DNA from 4 places in the Dickeya dadantii NCPPB 898 genome. Region 1 is predicted to be linked to each of the others. Evidence: predicted binding sites of a transcription regulator. Region 1 holds the regulator's gene; each other region holds the start of a gene.
What was found. The regulator PhoB, encoded in region 1, activates phosphate uptake and scavenging genes when phosphate is short. The targets are predictions, from matches to a motif close to CTGTCATAAAACTGNCNNAT.
Positions count from the first base shown of each region.

Region 2: a site for PhoB is predicted at 2,826-2,845, ahead of glpT (glycerol-3-phosphate transporter). Genes of this name have one in related genera too.
Region 3: a site for PhoB is predicted at 1,747-1,766, ahead of rpoH (RNA polymerase sigma factor RpoH). Genes of this name have one in related genera too.
Region 4: a site for PhoB is predicted at 3,403-3,422, ahead of phnC (phosphonate ABC transporter ATP-binding protein). Genes of this name have one in related genera too.

Region 1 covers NZ_CM001976.1:1,136,232-1,141,785, reverse strand. The annotation lists gene phoR (phosphate regulon sensor histidine kinase PhoR) at 1-1,250, opposite strand, end outside; gene phoB (phosphate response regulator transcription factor PhoB) at 1,278-1,967, opposite strand; gene sbcD (exonuclease subunit SbcD) at 2,354-3,586, shown strand; gene DDA898_RS05580 (AAA family ATPase) at 3,583-5,554, shown strand, end outside.
Region 2 covers NZ_CM001976.1:4,427,192-4,432,745, forward strand. The annotation lists gene glpB (glycerol-3-phosphate dehydrogenase subunit GlpB) at 1-997, opposite strand, end outside; gene glpA (anaerobic glycerol-3-phosphate dehydrogenase subunit A) at 987-2,630, opposite strand; gene glpT (glycerol-3-phosphate transporter) at 2,931-4,280, shown strand; gene glpQ (glycerophosphodiester phosphodiesterase) at 4,425-5,507, shown strand; gene yigL (sugar/pyridoxal phosphate phosphatase YigL) at 5,498-5,554, opposite strand, start outside.
Region 3 covers NZ_CM001976.1:137,859-143,412, forward strand. The annotation lists gene ftsE (cell division ATP-binding protein FtsE) at 1-452, shown strand, start outside; gene ftsX (permease-like cell division protein FtsX) at 442-1,413, shown strand; gene rpoH (RNA polymerase sigma factor RpoH) at 1,774-2,631, shown strand; gene panM (aspartate 1-decarboxylase autocleavage activator PanM) at 2,750-3,187, opposite strand; gene DDA898_RS01060 (branched-chain amino acid ABC transporter substrate-binding protein) at 3,591-4,703, shown strand; gene livH (high-affinity branched-chain amino acid ABC transporter permease LivH) at 4,782-5,554, shown strand, end outside.
Region 4 covers NZ_CM001976.1:1,605,484-1,611,037, reverse strand. The annotation lists gene phnE (phosphonate ABC transporter, permease protein PhnE) at 1-377, opposite strand, end outside; gene phnE (phosphonate ABC transporter, permease protein PhnE) at 380-1,246, opposite strand; gene phnD (phosphonate ABC transporter substrate-binding protein) at 1,402-2,334, opposite strand; gene phnC (phosphonate ABC transporter ATP-binding protein) at 2,483-3,340, opposite strand; gene DDA898_RS07605 (LysR family transcriptional regulator) at 3,536-4,456, opposite strand; gene DDA898_RS07600 (aldo/keto reductase family oxidoreductase) at 4,559-5,443, shown strand.

The DNA of each region.
Region 1 (5,554 bases):
AAACGGGAGCCGGCGCCTTCTTCGCTGAGAATTTCCAGCCGGGAGTCGTGGTGGCTGAGCGCATGCTTGACGATCGCCAGCCCCAGCCCGCTGCCGCCGGTCTGGCGCGAACGGGCCTTGTCGACACGATAAAAACGTTCGGTCAGGCGCGGAAGGTGTTCGGCGGCGATGCCCGGCCCGTTATCGCTGACCTGGAACTGCGCGCCCTGCGGCGTCTGCTGCCAGCACACCTCAATGCGGGTGCCCTGCGGCGTATGGTTGACGGCGTTATACACCAGGTTCGACACCGCGCTGCGCAACTGTTCTTCGTTGCCGAACACCTGCAGTTGCTCATTGACGCGAAACACAATCTCGTGACGCCCCTGACTCAGGGTATCGGCTTCACGCTTGAGCAGCCGCAGCATCAGCGGGATATCCACCTTCTCGTTGAGATCGATGGCGGCGGCGGCTTCGATGCGCGACAGCGTCAGCAATTGCCGCACCAGCCCGTCCATGCGGCGGGTTTGCTCCTGCATGGTGTGCAACGCCTTGGACTGCAACGCGCCATCCAACGATTCGTCGTTCATCATCTCCAGATAGCCCTGCAACACCGTCAACGGTGTGCGCAGCTCGTGGCTGACGTTGGCGAAAAAGTTGCGCCGCGCGCCCTCCAGTTGATGCATCTGGGTCACATCGCGGGCCACCATCAGCAGTTGGCCTTCCGAATAGGGCATCACCCGGAATTCTACGTGGTGGGCGTTTTTCAACGTCAGCGTCAGCGGGCGGCTGAAATCCTGCAGTTGCATGTACTGGGTGAATTCCGGGTAACGCAGCAGGTTGAGGATGTTCTGGCCGTTGTCTTCCGGCCAGCGAAAGCTGAGCAGGTGCTGGGCCAGCCGGTTACACCAGATGATGCCGCCCTCTTCGGTAGTGATCACCACCGCATCCGGTAATGATTCCGCCCCACTGCGAAAGCGTTTGATCAGCAGCGCCAGCTCACGCCGGCGGCGGCGGTTACGCAGTTGCATCTGATACAAGCCGTAAAACAGAGGTTCCCAGCTCCAGCGGCCGGGCGGCGGGGTCATGCTGCGGTCAACCCACAGCCAGTAAGATAAACGCAGCTGGTTATAGAAGTTCCAGCACAGCGCCGCCAGTACCGACGCCAGCAGGAACCAGGGCAGATAGCCGATAATCAGCCCCAGCAGCAGACCGGGCAAACAAAAAAAAGCCAGCTCCAGCGCCAGCTTTTTCCAGGACAAACGTTCTAGCACGTCAGATTTTCTCCGGGACTCACGCTATCAGTAACGTGTTGAGAAACGGTATCCAGTTCCCCGAACGGTCTGAACCATCTTGTCGTGTCCACTGGTTTCCAGCGCCTTGCGCAGGCGGCGGATATGGACATCCACAGTCCGATCCTCAACATAAACGTTAGTGCCCCATACATGATTCAGCAACTGCTCACGACTATATACCCGTTCCGGATGGGTCATAAAGAAGTGCAGTAGCTTGAACTCCGTCGGCCCCATATCCAGCGCGTGTTCTTCCGTAGTCACCCGATGGGACGAGGGGTCCAGGCTCAACCCGCGCATTTCAATCACTTCTTCAACCGCCATCGGCGAAATCCGGCGCATCACCGCTTTGATGCGCGCCACCAGCTCTTTGGGCGAAAACGGTTTGGTGATGTAGTCGTCGGCGCCCACTTCCAGACCGCGCACGCGATCTTCTTCTTCACCACGCGCCGTCAGCATCATGACCGGAATATCACGGGTCAGCGCTTCGCGTTTCATGTGCTTGATAAACTGCAAACCGGACCCGCCGGGTAGCATCCAGTCCAGCAGCACCAGTTCAGGATAAGGTTCGGCCAGCCGGGTAACGGCGCTGTCATAATCCTCAGCCTCAACCGGCTGATAGCCGTTCTGTTCCAGCACGAAGCACACCATCTCGCGGATCGGCGCTTCATCTTCCACCACCAAAATACGTCTTGCCATATCAATCCTGCCGTTAATCGTCACGGTTAGCGTGCGGTGTGCATTATGCGTCAGTTTTATGACAGATTTATGAAAAACGGCACCCCTGCCCGCGGCGCGTTTCCTCCCCGACGGCCGCGGCCCCCGGCCGATGCCGGAGAGCGTCGGCGCGCTAAATTTCTCATATTATCCGCCTGCAACAACGCAGCCAAACATCCCCAGGTAGCCGGGGCCATACAGATATTATGGGACATGCCCTAAACTGCACGCCTATAATCGCCGATGATAAAGACGCGGCGTTTCGCCATGACATACAGGTGCCCGCCTTATGCCCTTGTCCGCGAACACCGCCAAAACAATATATCGTTTGCACTCAATATCGTTTGCACTCACCTGCAGGGAGTCTCATGCGAATTATTCATACGTCTGACTGGCATCTCGGTCAGTACTTTTATACCCGGAGCCGTGCGCCTGAGCATCAGGCGTTTTTGCACTGGCTGGTTCAGCAGGTTGAGCAGCATCAGGCCGATGCAGTAATAGTAGCAGGTGATGTGTTCGATAACGGCGCACCGCCCAGTTATGCCCGTGAAATGTATAACCATTTTGTGGTGGCGTTGCAGCGCACCGGCTGCCAGTTGGTGGTAATGGGCGGCAACCACGATTCGGTCGCCACGCTGAATGAATCACGCGCGCTGCTGGCCTGCCTGAATACCCGGGTGATTGCCGGCTTTGACGGCGATATCAACGAGCAGGTGCTGGTGCTGAACAACCGCGCGGGCGAGCCAGGCGCGCTGCTGTGCGCCGTTCCCTTTCTGCGTCCGCGCGACGTGCTCACCAGCCAGGCCGGCCAGTCCGGCGCGCAAAAACAGCAGGCGTTGCAGGACGCCATCGCCAGCCATTATCAGCGCTGTTATCAGCTCGCCTGCGAGCAGCGAGAAACGCTGGGCCGCGAACTGCCGATTGTCCTGACGGGCCACCTCACCACGGTGGGCGTCGCCACGTCCGATTCGGTGCGCGATATCTATATCGGCACGCTGGACGCGTTCCCGGCGCAGGCATTCCCCCCGGCGGACTACATTGCGCTCGGCCATATTCATCGCCCGCAGCGAGTAGCGCAATGCGAGCACATCCGTTACAGCGGCTCGCCGATTCCGCTGAGTTTTGACGAACTGAATCATGAGAAATCAGTGTATCTGGTGCATTTCGAGCAGGGTAAACTGCACGAGGTTACCGCACTGACCATACCGACCGAGCAGCCGATGCAACTGGTCAAAGGCAATCTGCCGGAGATCGAACGCCGGCTGGCCGGATTCCGCGACTATCATGGCGACAAAGCGGTGTGGCTGGATATTGAAATCGCCACCCAGGATTATCTGAGCGACATGCAGCAACACATTCAAACGCTGACTGAACCGCTGAATGTGGAAGTGCTGCTGCTGCGCCGGGCGCGGGAACAGCAACAACAAATGCTGGTGCAACTGGAGAAGGAAACGCTGGAGGAGCTACATCCCGCCGAGGTGTTTGCCCGGCGTCTGGCGCAGGAGAACGATTTGGACGAGCCTCGTCAGCAGCGCCTGAAAGGCTTGTTCGATCGGGTTATTCAGGAAATTGACGAGCAGCGACGGGAGGCGTCCGCATGAAAATTCTTAGCCTGCGCCTGAAAAACCTCAACTCGCTACAGGGCGAGTGGAAAATCGATTTCACCCGCGAGCCGTTCGCCAGCAACAGCCTGTTTGCCATCACCGGTCCCACCGGCGCAGGCAAAACCACGTTGCTGGACGCCATCTGCCTCGCGCTGTACCACCAGACGCCGCGCCTGAAAGTCGGCCCCAGCCAGAACGAACTGATGACGCGCCACACCGCCGAATGTCTGGCGGAAGTGGAATTCGAGGTGAAGAACGTCGCTTACCGCGCCTTCTGGAGCCAGCGCCGCGCCCATAACAGCCCGGAAGGCAATCTGCAGCCGCCCAAGGTGGAACTGGCGCTGTGCGCCGACGGCAAAATCCTTACCGACAAAGTGAACGATAAGCTGACGCTGATCGCCGATATCACCGGGCTGGATTTTGAGCGTTTCACCAAATCGATGATGCTGTCCCAGGGGCAATTCGCCGCCTTCCTGAATGCCGATGCCAATCAGCGTGCCGAGTTGCTGGAAGAGCTGACCGGCACCGATATTTACGGCCAGATCTCGGAGCGGGTATTCGAGAAACACAAAGACGCCCAGAGCCAGTTGGAAACCCTGCGGGCGCAGGTCGCCACGCTGGAGCTGCTGAGCGACGAGCAGCGTCAGGCGCTGGAGCAGCAGTTGGAAGCCATCCGCCAGCAGGAACAGTCGCTGTCGCTGCACCGGGAAGAGGTGCTGGAGCATCAGCGCTGGTACGACACGCTGTTGCAGCACCAACAGGCGCAACAGCAGGCTCAGCAGCAGCACGCCGCGCAGGAACAATTGCAGCAACAGTCGCAAACGCAGTTGGATAAATTGCAGCGTAGCGAACCAGCGGAAAAACTGCGTCCGCGCTTTGATGAACGCGAGCGCGCGCTGCGGGAGAAACAGCGCCTGACCCACCAGTTGAATAGCGTTCGCCAGCAGGTCGGCCGCCAGCAGGATGCGCTCAATCTGTTGAAAGCCCAGTTGGAAAAAACGCTGTCCGCCCGCCAGCAACACGCCGAGCATCGCCAGCAGCAGGAAACGTTGATTAATGAACGTATTCTGCCGCTCGACCATCACATCGCCACCCAGCAGGCCCAGCGCGCCCAGCAGCAACAGGCGCTGGATAGTCTGCTTGAACTGCAGAAAACGCTGATCGCCAGCCTGAGCAAACTGCAGCGCCAGCAGGAACAGACGCGGCAACGGCTGGCCGACATCGAAGCCTATCGCCAGCAACATAGCCGCCACCAGCATCTGGGCAGCCATATTCCGCTATGGCAGGCGCAATTTCCCCAGCAGCAGAAATGGCAGCAGGACTTGCAGGTGCTGCAGGAAAAAGCGGCGCAGCAGCAGATTCAGGCGGAGTACCTTGACCAGCAGCGCGCTTCGCTCGCCGAAAAACAGCAGGCGCAGCAAAGCGCCTGCGAACGCGCCCGGCAACTGCTGGCCGAACATCTGCAACAGGATGAACAACTGGAGGCGGAGCAACCGCTGGCAAACCTGCGCCAGCAACTGGCCCGGCTTATGGCCGAGCGGCCGGATCGCCAGCAGTTAGCCACCAGCGCCGCCGTGTTACAGCAGTTGATGAGCCAGCGCACCTTACTGGACGCGCAACAGCTGGATACCCAGCGCCGTATTCAGGCGCTGGAAGAGCAACAGACCCAGCAGCGTCAGGACTATCAGCGTCAGGCCGATCATCTGGCCGACCTCGACAAGCGCCACGAGCTGGAGCTGCGCATCGTCAGTCTGGAACGCGAGCGTCAGCAACTGCAACCGGGCAAAGAGTGCCCGCTGTGCGGCTCCCCGCATCATCCGGCGGTGGAGCGCTATCAGGCGCTACGCCCGTCGGAAACTCAGCTCCGGCTGCATGCGCTGCGTCAGGAAGTCGAGGCGCTGAAAGCCAGCGTGGTGCAGACCGAAACCCAGCTTCAGTTGCAAAAACAGCACCGCCAGCAGCAGC
Region 2 (5,554 bases), 1.5 Mb from region 1:
GCCCGAACACCGGTTCCACCACCCGATCGCGCTCGGCCACCAGACCATTGCTGAAAAAGCTGCCGCTCGCCAATACCACATGATCGGCGCGCAGCGGTATCTCGCCGTGGCTGCGGGTATACAGCGCCACACCGTCTTCCCGCGGCTGCGCCGACAACACCCGATCTCCCGGCATCAGCGTTCCGCCGATCTGACGAAAGCGATTCAGCAGCGCCTGATGCATGCGCATGCCTGGCAACGACGGCGGCAGCGTCGCCAATAACCCCACCGGTTTACCCAGCGCCGCATTCAGCCGCGCCTGCGCCTCCAGACCGATGCAGGCAGGCAGGATCACGGCGTCATTGCCGTTCGCCCGCGTCAGCAGTTCTTCGGCCAGCGCCGCCGTCCCCGCCGGGGTATCCAGCAACCGGGCAATCGCCAGCGAGCGAAACTCGCTGGCGTTTTGCCGTAAAGCATCCAATAGCGGCAGACGCAGGTCATCGGCGCGGGCGGCGATCCCCTCCGCCTGCAACGCGCCGGCAACCAGCCGGGATTGAAAATCCATAAAGCCGTCGATACCGGCGACCAGCGGTTGCCGCCACGCCGGCGACCCCGGCAAGCCGCGCGTCACGCTGTCCGACGGGCTTAACCAGCACGGATGCCACTTGCCCAACGGGGTAAGGCGCTGATGATTACTCCCGCTTCCCCCTCGCAGCCACAGCCCGCAGCGCGCCAGCAGCGCTTCGGCGTCCGACGCCAGTTGGCTGACGCGCGCCTTGCCCATCAGGGTGTAAGGATGATGCGGCGCCTGGGCGGCCAACGCATCCAACGCCGTCAACGGCTGGTCGACCGCCGTGCCGTCCGGCAGCGTCGCCAGCAGGTCCAGCGCGCCGGACGCAAAGGTCAGCGCGCTTTGCCCGACGCTGACCACGGCGCAGCGTTTACCCTGCTCTTGCAAGCGAATGCCGCAGGCTAACCCGGCCAGCCCGCCGCCAATGATCACCACGTCATAACGCATCGCTGTTCTCCTGCTCCCGGTTTTCGGTCAGCCCGCACAGCCCCTGATAAATCCAACTGGTAAATTCGCTTTCCCGCAACGTATGCCCCCAGGCGATGGGACGCATACCTTTCCAGCGCTCATTGAGAAACTGGCTCAGTTGCGACACCGCCTGTTGCGGCGTGGACTGCCCCAGCCGACACAACAGACCGGCCGCGCGGCAGGCGCACAGCTCCCCCTGACAGGTGCCCATGCCGACGCGGGTACGGCGGCGCAGGTCGGTCAGGTTGTTGACCTGCAGCGACTCCACCGCATAACGCACCTCGCCCGCCGTCACCGCTTCGCATTCGCACACCAGACTGCTGTCCACCCGCTGGCCGGAAACCAGCGGCGCGGCGCGATGTCCGTGGCGATAAATCGCCGAGCCGCGCAACGGCGCCGACAGCGGCGACGCGGCCTGCGGCCTGTCTGGATCAGAGACTTCCGACCCCGGCAGCGGCCGTGACGCGGTGGCGCATTCGGCTCGATGGCCGAGCTTCTCGCATACCTTGTCCGTCACCCATTCCGCCATCAGCCGATAGGTCATCAGCTTGCCGCCGGTAATGGTGACAAACCCTTCCAGCCCGTCCCGGCTGGCGTGGTCCAACAGCACAATGCCGCGGCTGACGCTGCGCCCGGACGGGTCGTTATCGCTCGCCACCAGCGGTCGCACCCCGGCGTAGGCGCGCAGAATGCGGGTTTGCGCCAGTTGCGGCGCCAGCAGGCTGCCTTCGCGGATCAGGGTATCGACTTCCTCTGGGGTAACGGTCATGCGGTCGATCTGGTCGTAGTCGATGCGGGTCGAGGTGGTGCCGATCAGCGAAATGGTGTCGCCCGGCACCAGAATGTCGGCGTCCGCCGGCTTACGGCAGCGGTTGATCACCCGGTTGTTGATACGGTGGCCCAGAATCAGCAGCGCGCCCTTGGCCGGGAACATGCGCACGGTGAGGTCGGCGTATTCAGCGATACGCTGCCCCCAGATGCCGCCCGCGTTCACCACCACCTGCGCATAAATCTCGCAGGCCAGGTGGCGTTTGTGGTCGAAAACGCGCACGCCGATGACGCGGTCACCCTGGCGAATCAACCCGATGACTTCGTGGTAGGTCAGCACTTCCGCGCCATGCTCGCAGGCGTCGATCATGTTGGCGGCGGTCAACCGGAACGGGTCCACGGTACCGTCCGGCACCCTTACCGCGCCGATCAACGCCGGATTGGCGGCCGGCTCCAGTCGCAACGCCTCTTGCGGATCGATCGCCTGCGCCGGGATCCCCGCCTGCCGACAGGCGGCGACAAACCGCGCCTGATAGTCGAGGTCATCCTGCGGCAACGTCAGAAACAGGCCGTCGGTCGGTTCAATACAGTGGCGGGCAATACGGCGCAGAATCTGATTTTCTTCAATGCATTCGCGGGCGGATTCGGCATCGGTAACCGCATAACGCGCCCCGCTGTGCAACAGCCCATGATTACGACCGGTAGCGCCGGTGGCGATGTCGTGCCGTTCCAGCAACAGGCACCGCAAACCGCGCAATGCGCAGTCGCGAGCGGTCCCCGCGCCGGTGGCGCCGCCGCCGATAATCACCACATCCGTTTCACGCCGCAAACCATCGTTCGCCATTACCGTCCCACCTCAATTCGGATCGTCTTTGTATGTAGTGGGACATAAATCACCGCAAAAATGATTGATAAAGAACAAAAACACTCAAAAAACGAAAACCGAACGACGGTAAGACCACGAATATGTGACTCAAATCACTCAGAAATGAAAAATGGTTATTTCATTTGTGTTATTCACAGCTCAAAATGGCCTCCCTCGTCATAAAAGTGTAACAATTGCGCGTTTACTCACACTGAAAAGCACGCGCATTCGCTACGCTGGCGAGCGTTATAGAACATAACTATCGGGGATCGTTTATTTATGCTGAGTATTTTCAAGCCTGCGGCACATCGTCCGCGCGTAGAGGAACATCGGGTGGATCCGCTCTACCGCCGTCTGCGCTGGCAAATTTTTCTGGGGATCTTTTTCGGCTACGCCGCCTACTATCTGGTCAGGAAGAACTTCGCGCTGGCGATGCCTTATCTGGTCGAACAGGGCTTCTCCAAAGGCGATCTGGGCTTCGCGTTGTCCGGTATTTCGATTGCCTACGGGTTTTCTAAATTCATCATGGGCTCGGTGTCCGACCGCTCCAACCCGCGCGTATTCCTGCCCGCCGGTTTGATTCTGGCGGCGGCGGTGATGTTGTTTATGGGCTTCGTGCCGTGGGCGACCTCCAGCATCATGGTCATGTTCGTGCTGCTGTTCATCTGCGGCTGGTTCCAGGGCATGGGCTGGCCGCCGTGCGGCCGCACCATGGTGCACTGGTGGTCGCAGAAAGAACGCGGCGGCATCGTGTCGGTGTGGAACTGCGCCCACAACGTGGGCGGCGGCATTCCGCCGCTGCTGTTCCTGCTGGGGATGGCCTGGTTCCACGACTGGAAAGCCGCGCTCTATATGCCGGCGTTCGCCGCGATTCTGGTGGCGCTGTTCGCCTTCGCTATAATGCGCGACACGCCGCAGTCCTGTGGCCTGCCGCCGATCGAAGAATACAAAAACGATTATCCGGCGGATTACAGCGAAAAAGACGAACAGGAGCTGACGGCCAAAGAAATCTTCATGCAGTATGTGTTTCCCAACAAACTGTTGTGGTACATCGCCTTTGCCAACGTGTTCGTCTACCTGCTGCGTTACGGCATTCTCGACTGGTCGCCCACCTACCTCAAAGAGGTGAAGCACTTCGCGCTGGATAAGTCGTCGCTGGCTTACTTCCTGTACGAATACGCCGGTATTCCGGGCACGCTGCTGTGCGGCTGGATGTCCGACAAAGTGTTCAAAGGCAACCGCGGCGCCACCGGCGTGTTCTTCATGAGCCTGGTGACCATCGCCACCGTGGTGTACTGGCTGAACCCGGCGGGCAACCCCACCGTGGACATGCTCTGCATGATCGTTATCGGCTTTCTGATCTACGGCCCGGTGATGTTGATCGGCCTGCATGCGCTGGAACTGGCGCCGAAGAAAGCCGCCGGCACCGCCGCTGGCTTCACCGGCCTGTTCGGCTATCTGGGCGGTTCTGTGGCGGCCAGCGCTATCGTCGGTTACACCGTGGACTTCTTCGGCTGGGACGGCGGTTTCCTGGTGATGATCGGTGGTAGCGTACTGGCGGTGCTGCTGTTGATCCTGACCATGATCAACGAGAAGAAACACAAGGAAGCGCTGGCGCAACGCGCCTGATTCTGTCATCCAGTCATGGTTTACTGACGACGAAACCATACGCTTTATCCCCGCCGGACTGGCGGGGAGTTATCAACGATACTTTCATTTTAAACGCATCGACTCACCCAGCTTTTCTTTCTCCCACTGAAAAAGGACGCTGACATGAATCCTCTGTTCAAACCGTTACTGGCCGGCATGACGCTGGCGATGTCTCTCTCCGCGCTGGCGCAGACCGGCGATAAAATCGTGATTGCCCACCGCGGCGCCAGCGGCTACCTGCCGGAGCACACCCTGCCCGCCAAGGCGATGGCCTACGCGCAGGGCGCGGACTATCTGGAGCAGGACCTGGTGATGACCAAAGATAACGCGCTGGTGGTGCTGCACGATCACTACCTTGATCGCGTGACCGACGTTGCCAGCCGTTTTCCCGGCCGGGCGCGGGCTGACGGCCGTTACTACGCCATCGACTTTACGCTGGCGGAAATCCGTTCGCTTAAATTCACCGAAGGGTTTGACCTGAAAGACGGCAAGCCGGTGCAGAGCTACCCGAATCGTTTCCCGATGGGCAAATCGGACTTTCGCGTTCACACCTTTCAGGATGAAATCGAATTTATTCAGGGGCTGAACCACTCGACCGGCAAAAATATCGGCATCTATCCGGAAATCAAAGCGCCGTGGTTCCATCGTCAGGAAGGCAAAGATATTTCACGCGCGGTGCTGGAGGTGCTGAAACAGTACGGCTACAGCCAAAAAAGCGACCGGGTTTACCTGCAATGCTTCGACGCCAACGAGCTACAGCGCATCAAAACCGAACTGGAGCCGGCGCTGGGCATGAACCTGAAGCTGGTACAACTGATCGCCGAAACCCGCTGGCAGGAAACCCAGCAGCAACAGCCGGACGGCCGCTGGGTCAACTATGACTACGACTGGATGCTCAAGCCGGGCGCGATGCAGAAAATCGCCCGCTACGCCGATGGCGTCGGCCCCGACTATCACATGCTGCTCAGCGGCGAAGCGGGCAAGGTCGCCATCAGTCCGCTGGTGAAAGAGGCGCACGCCAGCGGCATGGTGGTGCACCCTTACACGGTGCGGGCGGACCGGCTGCCGAAATACGTCAACGACGTGAACGCGCTCTATGCGCTGCTCTACCGGCAAGCCGATGTGGACGGCCTGTTCACGGATTTCCCCGACAAGGCCGTCGCGTTCCTGCATTCACCGCCGGATGCCCGGCCGTCTCAGAAATAAAGACGACGCAGGTATTGTGGCACCGCCTGATCGATGTTGGTGCCAAT
Region 3 (5,554 bases), 1.0 Mb from region 1:
AGGTGCCGTTTCTGCGCCGCCAGATCGGCATGATCTTTCAGGATCACCATCTGCTGATGGATCGCACGGTGTATGAAAACGTCGCCATGCCGCTGATTATCGCCGGCGCCAGCGCCGAAGATATCCGCCGTAGGGTGTCGGCGGCGCTGGATAAAGTCGGGCTGCTCGACAAAGCGCGCAGTTACCCGATTCAGCTCTCCGGCGGCGAGCAGCAGCGCGTGGGTATCGCCCGCGCGGTGGTGAACAAGCCTGCGGTGCTGCTGGCGGACGAACCGACCGGTAACCTGGATGAGGCGCTGTCCGAGGGCATTCTGCGCCTGTTCGAAGAGTTTAACCGCGTGGGTGTCACGGTGCTGATGGCTACGCACGACACCGGGCTTATCGCCCGCCGCCATTACCGGGTGCTGACGTTGTCGCAGGGGCGCATGTTGGGAGGTCACGATGGCGAATAATACCCGCGCGCAGCGAGCCGGAAGAAAAACCAAAGCCCGTTCTTTGCAGGGCGGCTGGCAGGAACAGTGGCGTTATGCCTGGGCCAACACCCTGCGCGATATGCTGCGCCAGCCGCTGGCAACATTGTTGACCATCATGGTGATCGCCATTTCGCTGACGTTGCCCAGCATCTGTTATCTGGTGTGGAAAAACGTCAGTCAGGCGGCGTCGCAGTGGTATCCGACGCCGCAACTGACGGTGTATCTGGACAAGTCGCTTGATGACAACGCCGCCGAAGCGGTGATTGGCAAAATTAAGGCGGAAGAGGGCGTGGACAAGGTGAATTACCTGTCCCGCAACGAGGCGATGGGTGAATTCCGCAACTGGTCCGGTTTTGGCGGCGCGCTGGATATGCTGGAGGAGAATCCGCTGCCGGCGGTGGCGGTCGTTTCGCCGAAACTGGGTTTTCAAAATAACCAGACGCTCAATACGCTGCGCGATCGTATCGCCGCCGTTCAGGGGGTGGATGAGGTGCGTATGGACGACAGTTGGTTCTCCCGTCTGGTGGCGCTGACCGGGCTGGTGGGCCAGATAGCAGCGACTATCGGTATTCTGATGGTCGTGGCGGTATTTCTGGTTATCGGCAACAGTGTGCGGCTGAGTATTTTCAGCCGTCGCGACACCATCAATGTGATGAAGCTGATCGGTGCCACCGACGGTTTCATTCTGCGGCCGTTCCTGCATGGTGGCGCGCTGTTGGGGTTTTGCGGCGCGGTGCTGTCGTTGATCCTGTCGCAGGCGCTGGTGTGGAAACTGTCGGGCGCGGTGGTGCAGGTGGCGGCGGTGTTCGGCACTACCTTTACGGTGCGCGGGCTGGGTTGGGATGAGACGCTGTTGCTGATCCTGATCGCCGTGATGATTGGCTGGCTGGCCGCCTGGCTGGCGACGGTACAACATTTACGCCGTTTTACACCGGAATAATCTGTATTGACGTCCGGCCCGGGCGTTTTCTGGTATACTCTTCCTTCGTGATAGCGGCGAGCAGCGAGGGAAGCGTATTGCCAGCGTCTTCGATGCAACCTTCCTTCATCACTCGCCAGCCTGCTGCACCCCACGACATCCATCTTGACAGGTAAAATAAGATGGTTAAAAAAGTGGAACTTGTGCAGCCAATCACACTCTAACCAGAGTTAATCCAGAAATAGCGATAATCCGGTTTTGGGGCACAGTAGTTCTGTTTTTAGGTACAGTAGTTCTGTTTTTAGGCACAGAAGGTGCGACAAATATCGGTATGCTGTTCGATGATGCGCAACGATATGAATGATCTATGAGAGGGGTGGAATGACCAAAGATATGCAAACTTTCGCCTTAGTTCCCCAGGGCAGTCTGGAAGGGTACATTCGTGCCGCCAATGCCTATCCGATGCTGACGGCGGAGGAAGAGCGGGCGCTGGCTGAACGACTGCATTATCACGGGGATCTGGACGCCGCCAAGCAGCTGATTCTTTCACACCTGCGTTTCGTTATTCATGTTGCCCGTAACTATTCAGGGTACGGTCTGCCGCAGGCGGATCTGATTCAGGAAGGCAACATCGGCCTGATGAAAGCGGTGCGCCGCTTCAACCCGGAAGTAGGCGTGCGCCTGGTGTCGTTCGCCGTACACTGGATTAAGGCCGAAATTCACGAATACGTACTGCGTAACTGGCGTATCGTCAAGGTGGCGACTACCAAGGCACAGCGCAAACTGTTCTTCAACCTGCGTAAAACCAAGCAGCGTCTGGGCTGGTTTAATCAGGACGAAGTGGAACTGGTGGCGCGCGAACTGGGTGTGACCAGCAAGGATGTCCGTGAAATGGAATCCCGCATGGCCGCGCAGGACATGACGTTTGACCCGTCGCCGGAAGATGACGCGCAGCCGGGCCAGCCGATGGCGCCGATGCTGTATCTGCAGGACAAATCTTCCGACTTTGCCGATGGCATTGAAGAGGACAACTGGGAAACCCATGCGGCGGACAAGTTGACCTATGCGCTGGAAGGATTGGACGAGCGCAGCCAGCATATTATCCGCGCCCGCTGGCTGGATGACGACAATAAGTCCACGTTGCAGGAACTGGCTGATCATTACGGCGTGTCCGCTGAGCGTGTACGTCAGCTGGAAAAGAATGCCATGAAGAAGCTGCGGGCGGCCATTGAAGCATAACGCAGGCCGCTACTAACGCCTTATCCACCGTAAACGACCGGGACAGCTGCAAGCCGCCCGGTCGTTTTGTTTTATCACCCGAAGGGTTTTTTATTGCCGTATGCCCTACGGCATGCCACTACTTCTCTTCCCTGTTCATTTCCTTTTCCTGATTAACGACATATTCCCAGCCGCCGGACACCGGGTAGAAACCGCAGGACTGCATGAATGTGTCCATCACCGCTTCGCTGACCAGCGCATGGTCGGCGGCGTCCAGCCACCATTCCTTAACGTCGGGGCAGGCGCGCAGCACTTCTTCCACCAGATATTTACCAACGCCATGCCGCCGGGTGGAGGTTCTGACTTGCAGGTCGGTCAATTCCGCGCTGTCGCTGTTGTTGTCGATTTCGACGATGACGCCCGCCAGTAAGCGATCGTTGAAGCGAGCGGCAAACAGGCGGTGTTCATGGTTCAGGTCGCGTTCCAGTGCGTCGAAATTCTGGTGTGGCCAAATGAAAGCCAGATCATGCCTGTCTTGTTCGCTGATTTTTGTGAGGCGTTCAACCGAGAGTCTCATACGCGGGTGCTCCTGTTGATTCTTAAGAATATTGTAGTGAGCCTGTAGAAAAAGGGTTGTGTAACTTTTTCTATACGGTTATCAGGGAAAAAGGTTTCTCTGCCATTAATTTTTCGAGTAATCAATTATTCCTCAGTGGTAAAACCAGCATAACTGACTATTTTTGAAACAAAATACGGATTTTAAGAGCGGTGTTTTATGCTGTTTGCGCCGTGTTTTACTGAGAATCCCAGTTGATTTACAGCATAAAACTCCTGTTTAATGTCATGAATAATAAAGTCTTATTACAAACTATTGCTTATAATAGAGCCTAACTCGTTATTACTTATGAAAAAGTGTAAGTAACGACGGTTGATGACAATAATTATAGCAATATCCAAAAATGACAGATGGGGTAAAACGGATGAAATTAAGCAAAGGTAAAGCGTTGCTGGTGGGATGCCTGGCAGCGGCGATGAGCCATACGGTTAACGCTGCGGATATCAAGGTCGCGATCGTCGGAGCCATGTCCGGCCCGGTGGCGCAGTACGGCGATATGGAGTTTACCGGCGCCCGTCAGGCGATTGCCGACATCAATGCCAAAGGGGGAGTGAACGGCAACAAACTGGTGGGTGTCGAATACGATGACGCCTGCGACCCGAAACAGGCGGTTGCCGTCGCCAACAAGGTGATCAACGACGGTATTCACTACGTGATCGGCCATCTGTGCTCGTCGTCCACGCAGCCGGCATCCGACATTTACGAGGATGAAGGCGTGATCATGATTACGCCGGCGGCCACCGCGCCTGACCTCACTACCCGTGGCTACAAGCTGGTGATGCGCACCACCGGTCTGGATTCCGATCAGGGCCCGACCGCCGCGAAATACATTCTGGAACATGTGAAACCGCAGCGCATCGCCGTGGTGCACGACAAACAGCAGTATGGCGAAGGCCTGGCCCGCGCCGTACAGGACAGCCTGAAAAAATCCAAGGCTAACGTGGTGCTGTTCGAAGGGGTGACCGCCGGGGATAAAGACTTCTCCACGCTGGTGGCGCGCCTGAAGAAAGAGAACGTCGATTTCGTCTACTTTGGCGGTTACTACCCGGAAATGGGGCAGATTCTGCGTCAGGCGCGCGCGGCCGGCCTGACCACCAAGTTCATGGGACCGGAAGGTGTGGGCAACTCGTCGCTGTCCAACATCGCGGGCGCGGCGTCTGAAGGCATGCTGGTAACGCTGCCGAAGCGTTATGACCAGGTACCGACCAACCAGCCGATTGTGGACGCGCTGAAAGCCAAGAAACTGGATCCGACCGGCCCGTTCGTGTGGACCACGTACGCCGCGCTGCAGTCGCTGACCACCGCGATGCAACGCACCGGCAGCACCGAGCCGGCCAAGCTGGCGGCCGACCTGAAAGCCAAGTCCGTGGACACGGTGATGGGCCCGCTGAGCTGGGATGAAAAAGGCGACCTGAAAGGGTTTGAATTTGGCGTATTCGAGTGGCACGCAGACGGTACTTCCTCTCCCGTGAAGTGATTGACCGAATCCGTAATACTCCCAATACCGATGCCCCCTCAGCCGTCAGGCTGCGGGGGCAATGTCTAAGGTTAAGGTATGTCCGAGCAGTTCCTCTATTTCCTTCAGCAGATGTTCAACGGCGTAACGTTGGGCAGCACCTATGCGCTGATCGCCATTGGCTACACCATGGTTTACGGCATTATCGGCATGATAAACTTCGCCCACGGCGAGGTTTATATGATCGGTAGCTATGTTTCCTTTATCGTGATTGCCGCCCTGATGATGATGGGCATTGACGCCGGCTGGTTGCTGATTGGCGTCGCGTTCATCGCGGCGGTGGTGATCTCCAGCGCCTACGGCTGGAGCATTGAGCGCGTGGCCTACAAGCCGGTGCGCAATTCCAAACGACTGATCGCGCTGATTTCCGCCATCGGTATGTCGATTTTCCTGCAGAACTACGTCAGCCTGACGCAAGGGTCGCGCGACGTGGCGCTGCCGAGCTTGATCCACGGCCAGTGGGTACTGGGCGAAAGCAACGGCTTCGCCGCCACGCTCTCTTCCATGCAGCTCACCATCTGGATTGTCACTTTCCTGGCGATGCTGGCGCTGACGCTGTTTATCCGCTACTCCCGCATGGGGCGCGCCTGCCGCGCCTGCGCGGAAGACCTGAAAATGGCCAGCCTGCTGGGCATCAGTACCGACCGCGTGATTTCACTGACTTTCGTCATCGGCGCCGTGATGGCGGCGGTGGCCGGGGTACTGCTGGGCCAGTTCTATGGCGTGATTAACCCCTATATCGGCTTCATGGCCGGGATGAAAGCGTTTACCGCCGCGGTGCTGGGCGGTATCGGCAGTATTCCGGGGGCGAT
Region 4 (5,554 bases), 470 kb from region 1:
GCCACCGGCCGTAGCATCGGTTCGTGCATCACGTTGCGCGCCGCCAGGAACGACAACGGCAGCGCCACCACCGTGGCGGTCAGGGTGCCGGCGAACACGATGGCGATGGTGATGAACACCTGCGACAGGTAGTAACCAAACGGCCAGTTGAGAAAATCATGCCACACGAACATGCGCAGAAAATAGCGCCCCAGTTCGCTGAGGCCATGCAGCCACTGCCCGGCGCTGATGCCGAAAAACGCCAGAAACGCCAGATAGTAAAGCAGCACCGCCGCCGCCATCAGCCCGACGCGCCATAAGTAGCGACGTTGCTGGCTGAACAGCGCCGGGTGTTGCTGTTTCATCGCGGCGATATCCGCCGGGGTCAACGGGGTCATGTTCATTTGCCGCCCTCCACCACTTGCCGCCGTAACCGCCCGGACAGCGCATCCAGAATCGAGACCACCACGATGATCAGCAGCATGGTCATGCTGACCTGATCGTAGCGGTCCAGCTTGATATTGGTCATCAGTTCCTGACCGATGCCCCCGGCGCCCACCAGCCCGAGAATGGTGGACTGGCGGAAGTTAATTTCCAGCCGCATAAAACTGTAGGACAGCACGATCGGCTTGACCTGCGGCCACAGCCCAAAACGCATACGCTGCAACACGCCGGCGCCACAGGCGGCCAGCCCGCGCACCGGCCGCTCCGAGGCGGTTTCGATGGCTTCATAAAACAGTTTGGTCAGGCTGCCGATGGTGTGCAGCGCCAGCGCCAGAAAGCCCGGAATGACGCCGATGCCGAACGCCATCACAAACATCACCGCCCACGCCAGTTCCGGCATGGTGCGTAAAAACGCCACCATCGCGCGGACGGCGAATCGGACGCCCGGCGGGCTGCGGGTATTGCCGGCGGCCAGAAAACCCAGCACCACCGACGCCGCTACCGACAGCAGCGTCGCCGCCAGCGCCAGATTGAGCGTATCCCAGATCAACGGCAACTGGATATTGAGGCGATATCCCCAGTAAGCCAGCGAACCTTCGGTATGCCCGTCGGCGAACAGCAGCGACCAGTGCAACACCGGCAGCGTCTCGATCAGGTAGTCGAAAAAGTGGGGAAGCGATGTCCACAGGGTATGCAGATTGAATTCGGACAACGCGCCCGCGCCGATGTACAGCACGACCAGCACCAGTGTCCATATCAACGACTCACGCTTCTGCTGCGTGCGTATCCGCTGGTAATAGCGTTCGAAATCAGGGTTCAGCATGGGTTTGGTCTGAATGGTGGAAGAACGGATGATGGGTTGGAACCGCAACGAGATGAAAAAATAGGCATCCTGCCTGTACTGCAGTCCGTCAATGTTGCACCGTTGCGCACCGCTGGTTAGGGGAACACCGAGCCTGACGACCCGGCGCGCCGCCCTTAGCGGTTGCCTTTGGTCAGTTCACGCTTCATGGCGATAATGGTTTTGTAATCGTCCACGCTGGCCGGGCCGATGTGCTGTTTGCCGCCCATCGCCTTGATGAAACAGGTGTGATCTTCTTTATCCAGCTTGTTCACGGCGGTAATCAGTTTGGCTTTGAAGTCGGCCGGCAGCGCGTTGCTCACCAGAATCGGGCCGTTCGGGATCAGCGGCGATTGCCAGATGATGCGAATCTGTTTCATCAGGTCCGGGTGATCCATACGAATCAGACGGCCGAACGCACCGCTGGTGTAGCCGGTGTTGTAGTCGCCAATCATCGATGCCCAGGTCACCGCACCGTCAAACTGGCCGTTAAGCACGCCGAGGATGTCCTGCTCATGCCCGCCGGAGAAGGTGACGCTGGAGAAGAAATTGTTGTACTTGTTATCGGCGCTGCCGCCGAATTTCTCTTTAAACGCCTGATTGGGAATCAGGTAGCCGGAGGTGGAATCCGGGTCGGCGAAACCGAACGCCTTGCCTTTCAGGTCTTCCAGCTTTTGGTACGAACTGTCGGCCTTAACGATCACCACCGAATGGTAGCCGCGCGACTGGTCGACGTCGTCCACCGCGATACCGACGACATCCACCGCGTTGGGATCTTTGATGTATACCGACGCATACGACGACGGCGACATGCTCAGCACCAGATCAATCTTCTTGCCCAGTAACCCCTGAATAACCCCGGCATAATCGGATGAGTTGCGCAATTGGGTATCGACATTCAGCTCTTTATCGAGAAACTGTTTGACGCACTGGTTATCGCCGATCTGCTGGGTAGCGTTCTGACCGCCCAAAATGCCCAGATTCAGCGTTTTCGGTGTTTCCGCGGCGAATACGCTGGCGGACATTACCGCACCGGCCAGCAAGGTGGTCAACGTGAAGGTTTTTTTCATCAGTTTTGCCTATGTTGTCGTTATGCCAAGTTGTCGTTATGCCAATTTAGTCGTCGTACGCATTTGGTCGTCTTACTAAGGTGCAGATGTCAAAAAATCCGGCGTCGGCGTCAAGGCCGCCGACGTGACAAGTGTTTCAAGCAGGGAATTAATGCACCGGCTGCAAATCGTCGCCGTACAGGGTACGCAGCAGGCTGTCGGTCAGTTCCGACGGCGGGCCGTCAAACAGAATGCGTCCCTGAGCGATGCCGATAGCGCGGGTGCAGTATTCTTTCACCAGCTCGACCGAGTGCAGATTCACCACCACGGTGATGCCGTTGGCGCTCACCTGCCGTAGCACGTCCATAATGCGGCGGGTGTTTTTCGGGTCGAGCGATGCCACCGGCTCGTCGGCCAGCAGGATTTTGGGGTTCTGCATCAGCGCGCGGCAGATAGCGACGCGCTGCATCTGCCCGCCGGACAGGTTTTCCGCCCGCTGCAACGCGTGCGGCAACAGGTTCATCCATTGCAGCAGCCCAATGGCGTGCGCGCGATCTTCATCGGAAAACAGTTTGAAGAACGACTTCAGGGTGGAGGTTCGGCTCAGGCGGCCCAGCAGTACGTTGGTCAGCACATCCAGCCGCGGCACCAGACAGAAATCCTGGAAGATCATGCCGCATTCGCTGCGCCACTGACGCATCTGCCGGGTACTGAAACGCAGAATATCCTGCGTGTCGCCCTGCCCGCCGTCATGCCGGGCGGGATAGCGCAGGATTTGTCCTTCGCTGGCCGGGATGGTGCCGTTCATCACGTGCAACAAGGTGGACTTACCGGCACCGGAGCGACCAATCACCGCCACCATCTCGCCGGCGTGCAAATCAAAATTGAGGTTCTCCAGCACCCGCTGCTGACTGGAATAGGCTTTACACAGCTGACGTACCGACAGTACGGTCTGCTGCGGTTGCGTCTGGAAATGATGTGCGCGCAGTGGAGTAGCGTTTTCGGATGCCAACAGTGCCTGTGCCATGAATTTTCGTCATCGTTTAGTCAACAATATGGAGGCTATTAAGCGCAGCGCAGATGAATACCTGATGACAGCTTTATGATTAAAAAATGAACTTCACGGCATGCCATCACCGGCATACTTTCGGTGAGAGAAACCCTATAACGTCCGACTACGACCCAAGCCAAAGGCGTAAGGACGCGTTATCTGTCAGAAACATTATCTGTCAGAAACGACAGGCACAGTCGAGGCTTTGATAAAATCGATAAAGGCTCTGAGCGGCGTTGGGATAAGACGGTGACCGGGATAATAAAGAAATGGCCCCGGGAAGCGTTGCCACCAGGGCTCAAGCGCAGGCTCCAGCGTACCGTTTTCCAGATGTGGGCGTAGCCAGTCCTCAAACAGATAGACAATACCGACGCCTGCAATCGCTACATCGATAAGAAGATCGGTACCACCACCGATCTGCACCACCAGCGGCCCCGCAGGATCCACCTGCACCACCTCGCCATTACGCTCAAACTCCCACAGCGGCATCGTCCCGCTGGGAAAACGACCACGCAGACAAGCATGCCCGACCAGATCTCGCGGGTGCGCCGGGCGGCCACAGCGTGCAAAGTAAGCGGGAGACGCCGCTATCGCCAGGCGTTGCGAGCGAGGCCCAATGGGCACGGCGATCATATCCTGCTCCAGTCGCTCGCCGTAACGAATACCCGCATCGCATCCTGCGGCCAGCATATCGACAAAGCTTTCCTCTACGACCACCTCAAGTTTGATATCAGGATACGCGGCAAGAAATGGAGCGATCAGGCCCGGCAACACCAGTCTGGCGGCACTGACGGGGACATTCAGTCTCAGCGTCCCCGTTGGCCTATCGCGAAAACCGTTCACCACATCAAGCGCATTTTCGACTTCGGTCAACGCGGGCTCCAGCCGCGCCAATAAACTCTGGCCCGCCTCCGTCGGCGCAACGCTACGCGTCGTACGATGCAATAACCTGATCGCCAGTTGCGTTTCAAGGCGGCGTACCGCCTCACTCAACCCTGACGCGCTGACGCCATTCGCTCGGGCGGCGTCACGAAAACCGCCGGCACGCGCCACCGCCACGAAGGCTTCCAGATCTTTTAAATCGATATTCATTTATTGTTCGCAATATTGCACAGCCCGTACCAATTGTACTGAATTATCGTCAATATCAACAACCGCTATAGTGTCGCCTTGCTCATCTGAAGGAGAAAGGCCATGTCAACTATCAATACATTAGATACAGTTACCCTCGGCAGCTACACCATCAAACGGTTAGGTTACGGGACAATGCGGTTGGCGGGTCCCGGCGTCTTCGGCCCGCCGAAGGACAAAAATGCCGTACTGGCGGTGTTGCGCGAAGCGGTTGCATTAGGGGTGAACCACATCGACACCGCCGATTGCTATGGTCCCCATGTGACTAACCGGTTGATCCGCGAAGCGCTGGCCCCTTACTCCGACGATCTGGTCATCGCCACCAAGGTTGGCGTCGGGCGAAGCAAGGACGGTTCATGGTTCGACGCGTCATCCCCCAGAGAGTTGACCCAGGCGGTGCACGATAACCTGCGTGATCTCGGGCTGGATGTGCTTGATGTGGTTAACTTTCGGGTAATGACCAACCCGCACGCGCCGATGGAAGGGTCGATTGAGGCTCAACTTACTACGTTGGCCGAGCTTCAGCAGCAAGGTCTTATCCGCCATATTGGGCTGAGTAATGTCACGGCCTCTCAGGTGGCGCAAGGACAAAAAATCTGCGCAATCGTCTGTGTCCAAAACCACTACAATCTGGCGCATCGTACCGATGATGAGCTGATTGATGCGCTGGCCGCGGCAGGCATCGCCTACGTTCCGTTTTTCCCGCTTGGCGGCTTCAATCCGTTGCAGTCGTCTATTCTGTCCAATGAGGCCCAACGCCTCGGTATCACGCCCATGCAGTTAGCACTTGCATGGCTGCTGCGGCGTTCACCGAACATCACATTGATTCCTGGCACCTCATCCGTTATGCATCTTCGGGAGAATCTCGCGGCCATCAATATCAAACTACCAGAGGAAGTCATGACGATACTGAACAATGTGGCAGTACGCTCTGGTGCCGCCGTCTAGTTTTTCTTTCTCATCGGCGTGATTCTTTTCAATCAAAAAACGCCACTACCACGCAGGCGTTTGTATCACTTGCGTGTTTGTATCACTTGCATGTTTGTATCACTTGCATGT